Regions from separate parts of the Streptomyces sp. NPDC093591 genome, predicted to be linked through region 1. Evidence: riboswitches for the same ligand, from Rfam matches in the RefSeq annotation. Region 1 holds a riboswitch; the other holds the start of a gene.
The links. A riboswitch is a leader RNA that binds a small molecule or an ion and turns the genes downstream of it on or off. The one in region 1 is predicted to bind S-adenosylmethionine.
Positions count from the first base shown of each region.

Region 2: it holds a riboswitch for S-adenosylmethionine, as region 1 does, so the genes downstream of both, ACIREI_RS04760 (aminotransferase class V-fold PLP-dependent enzyme) here and thrC (threonine synthase) in region 1, are expected to answer to the same signal.

Region 1 is NZ_JBIWIY010000020.1:161,223-165,904, forward strand. It holds gene ACIREI_RS36580 (glucosyl-3-phosphoglycerate synthase) at 1-889, opposite strand, end outside; SAM riboswitch class I at 1,020-1,178, shown strand; gene thrC (threonine synthase) at 1,197-2,489, shown strand; gene ACIREI_RS36590 (MoaD/ThiS family protein) at 2,612-2,887, shown strand; gene ACIREI_RS36595 (cold-shock protein) at 3,331-3,537, shown strand; gene groL (chaperonin GroEL) at 3,913-4,682, shown strand, end outside.
Region 2 is NZ_JBIWIY010000002.1:295,024-299,705, reverse strand. It holds gene trpD (anthranilate phosphoribosyltransferase) at 1-965, shown strand, start outside; SAM riboswitch class IV at 1,050-1,166, shown strand; gene ACIREI_RS04760 (aminotransferase class V-fold PLP-dependent enzyme) at 1,296-2,663, shown strand; gene ACIREI_RS04755 (glycerate kinase) at 2,618-3,817, opposite strand; gene ACIREI_RS04750 (SLC13 family permease) at 3,826-4,682, opposite strand, start outside.

The DNA of each region.
Region 1 (4,682 bases):
CCGTGTCCACGGAGAACGTCCGTGGCTCGAAACCGTCCTCGCCCCGCTCGAACTGGGTGAGGGAGGGGCGGATGAGGTGTCCGCGGGCCAGCCGCAGCTGGGCCGTGCGGTAGATCGCGGCGGACATCCGGCCGAGGGCCTGCCCGTCCTGGTGGCGGTGTTTGCGGACGCCCACGTCCACCTGGGCCAGGGCGTCGAGGCCCACCAGGTGCAGGGCGTCGACCAGCATGCCGAGCTCGACGCCGTATCCGACGGGGAAGGGGAGCTGTTCCAGCAGCGAGCGGCGGGCCGCGTACTCGCCGCCGAGCGGCTGCACGAAGCCGGCCAGCTGCGGCCAGTGCATGTTCAGCAGCGGGCGGGCCATCAGCTCGGTCACCCGGCCGCCCTGCCCGGCCGCCGCGCCCAGGGGGCGGTCGTACATGGCCTTGACGAGGTCGACCTCGGGGTCGGTGAGCAACGGGCCGACGATGCCGGAGACGAAGTCGGAGGAGAACTCCTTCAGGTCCGCGTCGATGAAGCAGACGATGTCGCCGCTCGTGACGAGCAGCGAGCGCCACAGCACCTCGCCCTTGCCGGGCACGGTCGGGATGCGGGGCAGGATGTCGTCGCGGTGGACGACCCGGGCGCCCGCGGCGGCGGCCACCTCGGAGGTGCGGTCGGTGGATCCCGAGTCGACGACGACGATCTCGTCGACCAGCGGAACCTGCTGCATGAGGTCGTGACGGATGATCGCGACGATGTCGCCGACGGTCTCCTCCTCGTTGAGCGCCGGCAGCACGACGGAGACCGACTGGCCCGTGCGCTGCTTGGCGGCCAGGATGCGGTGGAGCGGGCGATCGGTCACGGACCAGGAGCGGGTGCTCAGCCAGCGCTCGACTTCTTCCAGCACGGTTGGCGGCTCCTCACTGTTGTCTCGCGGTTCGGACGGGCTCTCTCAACTGTCCTGGCCGTCGGTTACAGTCTTGAACAACGCGGATGACCATCGCATGTCCGGGGTCACGCCGCACACAACCGCATACAGCTCATCCAGAGGGGCAGAGGGAAACGGCCCGATGAAGCCCCGGCAACCCTCCAGTCGGTACTCGTAGCGATCACTGTCGATCGTCTCCGCGAGGCTCCCGGCTAGGGAAGGTGCCAAATCCGTCTCACGGCGAGATGCGTCGTGAGGAAGATGAGGAGAAAGGGCCTCGCCTCACATGGCTGTGCAGACTGTTGCAAGCACCACCGACTCCGCCGAGACCGTCGACCTCGGTCCCGCCGCGGCTCTTTCCTGCCGCGAGTGCGGTCACCGAGTACCCCTCGGACCGGTCTTCGCGTGCGAGGAGTGTTTCGGCCCGCTGGAGATCGCCTACGACTTCTCGGCCTACGACGCCGAGGAGCTCCGCAAGCGGATCGAGGCGGGTCCCGCGAACATCTGGCGCTACGCGCCCCTCCTGCCCGTCCCCGCCGACGTGGCCACCAAGCCGAACATCAACCCCGGCTGGACCCAGCTCGTCAAGGCCGACAACCTCGCGCGCGAGCTGGGTGTCGACGCCGGCCAGCTGTTCGTCAAGGACGACTCCGGCAACCCGACGCACTCCTTCAAGGACCGCGTCGTCGCCCAGGCCCTGGAGGCCGCCCGCGCCTTCGGCTTCACCACCCTCTCCTGCTCCTCCACCGGCAACCTCGCCGGTGCGGTGGGCGCCGCCGCCGCCCGCGCCGGCTTCCGGTCCTGCGTGTTCATCCCGCACGACCTGGAGCAGGGCAAGGTCGTCATGGCGGCGGTCTACGGCGGTGAGCTCGTCGGCATCGAGGGCAACTACGACGACGTGAACCGTTTCTGCTCCGAGCTGATCGGCGACCCGGCCGGCGAGGGCTGGGGCTTCGTCAACGTCAACCTGCGGCCCTACTACGCCGAGGGCTCCAAGACCCTGGCGTACGAGATCTGCGAGCAGCTCGGCTGGCGGATCCCGGACCAGCTGGTCGTGCCGATCGCCTCCGGCTCGCAGCTCACGAAGATCGACAAGGGGCTGCAGGAGCTGATCAAGCTCGGGCTCGTCGAGGACAAGCCGTACAAGATCTTCGGCGCGCAGGCCGAGGGCTGCTCGCCGGTGTCCGTCGCCTTCAAGGCCGGCCACGACGTCGTCCGCCCGCAGAAGCCGAACACCATCGCCAAGTCGCTGGCGATCGGCAACCCGGCGGACGGTCCCTACGTCCTGGACATCGCTCGCCGTACCGGCGGTGCGGTGGAGGACGTGACGGACGAGCAGGTCGTGGACGCGATCAAGGTGCTCGCCCGGACCGAGGGCATCTTCGCGGAGACCGCCGGTGGGGTGACCGTGGGTGTGACGCGCAAGCTGATCGAGAACGGTGTCCTCGACCCGACGAAGACGACGGTTGTGCTGAACACCGGTGACGGTCTGAAGACACTGGACGCGGTGGCCGGTACGGGGCTCACCGCGACCATTCGCCCCAACCTGGACTCGTTCCGCGAGGCTGGTCTCGTCTAGGGCCTGTCCCGTCGATTTCGTCTGCGGGCCGGGTGGGCCCTGGTCGCGCCCGCGCGGCGGTAGCCGCACATTGAACACAGCCCCGCGCCCCTAGGGGCGACTACCTGACCGGAGGTCACAACGTGAGCGTCACCGTCCGCATCCCGACCATCCTGCGCACCTACACCGGCGGGCAGGCTGAGGTCGCCGCCGAGGGGGGCACCCTCGGCGAGGTCATCGCCGACCTGGAGAAGAACCACACCGGGATCGCCGCCCGTGTCCTCGACGACCAGGGCAAGCTGCGTCGGTTCGTCAACGTCTACGTCAATGACGACGACGTCCGGTTCGAGCAGGGGCTGGAGACGGCGACGCCGGACGGCGCGGGTGTCTCCATCATTCCGGCCGTCGCCGGCGGCTGACCGAATGACCGATCATTACCCTCGGTAATGCCAATTACCGAGAGTTCACCGGATTGCCCCCTCCGTGAGAGAAGCGGAGGGGGCAATTCTGTGTGGTTGAGCGAGGTACAGTTGGGGAACATGCCGCCGATTCACGGGTCGGTGGCCCTTGATTTCATGCCGCACCCCCGACAAGAAGTAGCCAAAGTGTGCGGGTTTTTTGCGGCTTTTGTTCCCTTTATCGGGTCCGACTTGACCTGAAGTCAGGGGAATTGTCCCCACATTCCCGACCGGGCGTGCCCGGATTTCTCGTCCGATTGACCTGTTGCAGACGGCAGTTGGGCAGATACATTCAGCCGCGGTCGACGCGTTCCGGCGCACGCCCCCGACCGATGGGGGGTGAGGTCTGACCCGGATCCGCGAAGTGTGGATCTGTGCAAGGGCCAGTAATAGGGGAGTTAGGCATGGCTCAGGGCACCGTCAAGTGGTTCAACGCGGAGAAGGGGTACGGCTTCATCGCGGTCGACGGTGGTGCGGATGTTTTCGTCCACTACAGCGCGATCCAGATGGACGGGTACCGCACCCTGGAAGAGGGCCAGCGAGTCGATTTCGAGATCTCGCAGGGTCAGAAGGGGCCGCAGGCGGACATGGTCCGGCTGGCGGCCGGCTGAAGCACGCGTCGACTTAAAGCAGCGACGTTCTTCTTCGAAGGGCCCGCACCTCCCGGGGTGCGGGCCCTTCGCCGTGCCCGGGGTGCGGGGCGCCTTCACCATGCCCGGGCCTGCGTGTGGCCTGCCCGGACCTTGCCGAACCCTGTTCGCCCACTGCGGAGCACCCCGCCCGATCCCCGAGAGCCGCTTGCACTCGCATGGGTCGAGTGCTAATCATTGCGTTAGCACTCTGAAGGTGAGAGTGACAACGAAGGACCGGGTCGGTGAGGCCCGCAGGCCAGGTGGGGCAAGGAACCACGAGGCAGGCGAGCCGTCCGTCGCGGGCGCGGGCGCGGTCCGAAGGAATCACCCCCAGTCCTGGAGGGACCACTTCACATGGCCAAGATCATCGCGTTCGACGAGGAGGCGCGGCGCGGCCTCGAGCGCGGCATGAACCAGCTCGCGGACGCCGTGAAGGTGACGCTCGGCCCCAAGGGTCGCAACGTCGTCCTCGAGAAGAAGTGGGGCGCCCCCACGATCACCAACGATGGTGTGTCCATCGCCAAGGAGATCGAGCTCGAGGACCCGTACGAGAAGATCGGCGCCGAGCTGGTCAAGGAAGTCGCCAAGAAGACGGACGACGTCGCCGGTGACGGTACGACCACCGCGACCGTTCTCGCCCAGGCCCTGGTCAAGGAAGGCCTGCGCAACGTAGCCGCCGGCGCCAACCCGATGGCCCTCAAGCGCGGTATCGAGAAGGCCGTCGAGGCCGTCTCCGCCGCCCTGCTCGAGCAGGCCAAGGACGTGGAGACCAAGGAGCAGATCGCCTCCACCGCCTCCATCTCCGCCGCCGACACCCAGATCGGCGAGCTCATCGCCGAGGCGATGGACAAGGTCGGCAAGGAAGGCGTCATCACCGTCGAGGAGTCCCAGACCTTCGGTCTGGAGCTGGAGCTCACCGAGGGTATGCGCTTCGACAAGGGCTACATCTCGGCGTACTTCGCCACCGACATGGAGCGTATGGAGGCCGTCCTCGACGACCCGTACATCCTGATCGCCAACTCCAAGATCTCCTCGGTCAAGGACCTGCTCCCGCTCCTCGAGAAGGTCATGCAGTCGGGCAAGCCGCTGCTGATCATCGCCGAGGACGTCGAGGGCGAGGCCCT
Region 2 (4,682 bases), on a different contig from region 1:
ACACGGCATGGGCGATGGACCGCTTCATGAGCGGTGAGGCCTCGGACGCCCAGATCGCGGGCTTCATGGTGGCCCTGCGGGCCAAGGGCGAGACGGTCGAGGAGATCAACGGTCTCGTCGAGGCGATGTACGCCCACGCCCAGCCGCTGGACATCCCCGGACCGGCCGTCGACATCGTCGGCACGGGCGGCGACCGCGCCAAGACGGTCAACATCTCGACGATGTCCGCCATCGTGATCGCGGGCGCCGGCGCGAAGGTCGTCAAGCACGGCAACCGGGCATCGTCCTCGGCGAGCGGCTCGTCCGACGTGCTGGAGAAGCTCGGCATCAACCTCGACCTGTCGCCGGAGGGCGTGGCGCGGGTGGTGGACGAGGCCGGGATCACCTTCTGCTTCGCGGCCAAATTCCACCCCTCGATGCGGTTCGTCGGTGGCGTACGGCGGGACCTGGGCATCCCGACCTCCTTCAACCTCCTGGGCCCGCTGACCAACCCGGCCCGCGTCACCGCCTCGGCCGTCGGCTGCTTCGACACCCGGATGGCGGGGCTCATCGCCGGCGTACTGGCCGAGCGCGGCTCGTCGGCGCTGGTGTTCCGCGGCGACGACGGCCTCGACGAGCTCACGACGACGGCCACGTCCCGGGTGTGGCTCGTGCGCGACGGCAAGGTGACCGAGGAGGCCTTCGACCCGCGCGACGTCGGCCTCGACCTGGTGCCCGTGGAGGCGCTGCGCGGCGCCGACGCGTCGTACAACGCGGAGGTCGCCCGACGCCTGCTGGACGGCGAGACGGGGCCGGTGCGGGACGCCGTACTGCTCAACTCGGCGGCGGCGCTGGTGGCGTTCGAGCAGACGGACGCTCCGCTCACGGAGCAGCTCCGGCTCGGCATGGCGAAGGCGGCGGAGTCGATCGACTCGGGTGCGGCGAAGCGGACGCTGGAGCGCTGGGTGGCGGCCAGCAACGCCTGACCCGGCACATGTGACGCAGGGCGCAGTCCAGGATCCGGACTGCGCCCTTGCGCATCGAAGATCGTATGGCAGGATGTTGGACCAGGTCATGAGTGACAGTCATGAGGCCCCGGCCGACTGTCCGGCAACCCTCCGTCCGTGGCGGGGTGCCCCGGGTGAAGACCAGGCCGTAGGCAGTGAGGTCTACGGCAAGCGCGGGCCCCTCTCGAAACCAGGGGTCCTGGTCGTTCGAGGGAGTCTTCCGTGAGCAAGCGAATGCGATAGGGCCGCCGAGCCCCGCCTCCGCACACCCTTCTTCACTTTCTTCTTTCCTCTCACGGGAGTTCCGTCATGTCTGTCTCCAGCGCTGCCCTCGACCAGAGCATTTGCGCCCCCCTGCCCGTTCTGGGCCGTGATGTCACCGTCCCGCTCGTGACCGGTGGCGAGGTCACCTACGCCGCGCTCGACTACGCCGCCAGCGCCCCAGCCCTCCAGCGCGTCTGGGACGACGTCGCCGCCTACGCGCCGTACTACGGCAGCGTCCACCGGGGCGCCGGGTACCTCTCCCAGCTCTCCACCGACCTGTTCGAGAACGCCCGCAGGACGGTCGCCGAGTTCCTCGACTGCCGGGACGGCGACCAGGTCGTGTTCACCCGGTCCACCACCGACTCGCTGAACCTGCTCGCCGCCGCCCTCCCGGCCGACTGCCAGGTCTTCGTCTTCGAGACCGAGCACCACGCCTCCCTGCTGCCGTGGACGAACGCGCAGGTCACCTACCTCAACGCGCCCCGCACCCCGAGCCAGGCCGTCGAGACCCTGGAACGCGCCCTCGCCGACCGCGACCCGTACGGCCCGGCCCTGGTCTGCGTCACCGGCGCCTCGAACGTCACCGGTGAGCTGTGGCCGGTGCGGGAGTTGGCGGCGGCCGCGCACGCGCACGGCGCCCGGATCGTCCTCGACGCCGCGCAACTCGCCCCGCACCACCCGGTGAGCGTCCAGGACCTCGACGTCGACTGGGTCGCCTTCTCCGGGCACAAGCTCTACGCCCCGTTCGGCTCGGGTGTCCTGGCCGGCCGTGCCGACTGGCTGCGCGCGGCGGAGCCGTACCTCGCGGGCGGCGGCGCCAGCCGCAAGGTCTCCCGCCGCGAGGACGGGGGAGTGGACGTGGAGTGGCACGAGAGCGCCGCCCGGCACGAGGCCGGCTCCCCGAACGTCATCGGCGCCTACTCCATCGCCTCCGCCTGCAAGGCCCTGACGGAGGCGGGCTTCGACACGCTCGTCGCGCGTGAGCAGTACCTGATCGAGAAGGTGCGGGCAGGGCTCGCCGAGGTCCCCGAGGTGCGGATCCTCTCCCTCTTCGGTGACGACGCCCCGCGCGTCGGCGTGATCTCCTTCGTCGTCGACGGCTGGAACAGCTCCCACTTCGCCGCCGCCCTGTCCGCCGAGTACGGCATCGGGGTGCGGGACGGGCTGTTCTGCGCCCACCCGCTCGTGCGGACGCTGCTGGGCAGCGCCCCGCAGACGCAGGGCGAGTGCGGTGCGCCCGAGGCGGCGCCCGGCGAGAAGTCCCTCAACGCGATCCGGGTGAGCTTCGGGGCCGGGACGCCGGACGAGCACGTCGAGCGGTTCGTGAACGCCGTGAAGGAGCTCGTGACGGTGGGTGCGCAGTGGAACTACCGCACGGAGGACGGGCGTTGCGTGCCGGACACCTCCGCGTGAGCCGGTAGCCGGGCACCCAGCAGGATCATCCGCAGGGCGCGTTCGGTGGCGTCCGTGAGGAGTTCGGAGGCCCGCACGAGGGCCTCCGCCAGGGCCATCGGCGCCGGCAGGATGCCGCTGAAGGCGTCCACGCCGGGCACGGCGTGCGCGCCCTCGCCGAGTGTGCCCGCCAGGGCGAGCACCGGACGGCCCGACAGCTTGGCCCGGCGGGCCACCTCGGCCGGGACCTTCCCGCGGGGCGTCTGGTGGTCCATGGCGCCCTCGGCGGTGACGACCAGGTCGGCGCGGGCCAGCCGGGCGTCCAGGTCGAGGTGGGCCAGCAGCACCTCGAAGCGGGGGAGCAGCCGGGCGCCCAGCGCGGCGAGGCCGGCGCCCAGGCCACCGGACGCGCCGGTGCCGGGACCGCCGTACAGGTCCGTGTCCACGACACCCAGGTCACGGGTGAGGACGCGCGCCCAGTTCTCCAGCCCCGCCGACAACTGCTCCACCTGCGCGGGCGTCGCCCCCTTCTGCGGGCCGAAGACACGGGCCACGCCGCGCTCGCCGCACAGCACGTTGTACGGGTTGCAGGCGACGAGCAGCTCGACGTCCCGCAGGCGCGGGTCCAGGCCGGACGGGTCGATCCGGGCCAGCCTCGTCAACTCTCGGCCACCGCGAGGGAGTTCGAAGCCGTCGGCGTCCAGGAGCCGGGCGCCGAGGGCCTGGAGCGCGCCGGCGCCCCCGTCGGACGTACCCGAGTCACCGCAGCCGATCAGGATGCGCCGTACGCCCGTGTCGAGCGCGGCGCCAAGGAGTTCGCCGACGCCGTACGTCGTCGTGGCGCCCGGGTCGCGCAGGGCGCGCGGGACCAGGGAGAGGCCCGCGACCGCGGCCATCTCCACGACCGCTGTGTCGCGGTCGCGGGAGCCGAGCAACGCGAAGTGGGTGCCGATCGGCTCGCCGACGGGGCCGGTCGCGGGCAGTGCGACGAGCCGTCCGCCGGTCGCGGTGGCCAGCGCGGCGGCCGTGCCCTCGCCCCCGTCCACCAGGGGAATCAGGTCCAGTTCGGCGTCCGGCAGGACCCGGCGGACGCCGTCGGCGATGGCGTCGGCGGCGGCCTGGGCGGACAGGGACTCCTTGAAGCCACTGGGGGCTACGACGACTCGGGTCAGCATCAGATCTCCTAGCGCAGCACGGGTACGCCGAGCAGTGGCCACACCGCGACGGCGAAGAGCAGGACGAGGGCGGCCGTCAGCGGGGCCAGGACGGCGGACAGGCGCAGCAGATCGCGCGGGGTGTAGGTGGGCGTTCCGGGGATGTCGGAGAAGAGCGTGACCGGCTTCGCGGACGCCGGAAGCGTGTGGCAGAAGCCGGCCGCGGCGGTGGACGCGAGCGCGGCGGCCACCGGATTGACGCCGGCGCCCACGGCCGCCGCGACGACCAGCGGAACCAGCACCGAGGAGCGGGCCGAGCGGGACTGCAGGACCAGGTGGGCCGCCGTGCTGACCACGATCACGACGGCCAGGAACAGCAGCGGACTGATGCCCGTGGGGAGCCCGTCGACCAGCCACTTCGCCGCTCCCGAGTCGGCGAGTGCCACGCCCATCGCCATCGTCGCCGCCATGAACAGCAGCAGCGACCAGGGGACCGTCTTCAGCGCGTCCTTCAGGTGCACGGTGCCCAGGGCCGGGGAGGCCGCCACCACCGCGCCGATCAGCGCGACGACCGCGGGCGGCACCCGGTGCAGCGGCTCGCTGCACCACAGCAGCACGACCGTGCCGAGCAGCAGCGCGCACCGCTTCTCGGCCTGCGACCAGGGGCCGGTGACCGGATCGTCGCTGTGCTCCTGGATCTGCTCCGGGGTGATGTGCACGGGGCCTTTGCGGTCCGCGCGCCGAGTGGTCGTCAGGAGTACGGCCTCGGCGGCCAGATGGGACGAGGCCACGGCCAGCGGCAGGCCCAGCAGCAGCCATTCCGTGAAGCCGATCCGCTCACCGGTCGCCTGCCACAGCACCGACACGGTGATCAGATGCGCGCCCG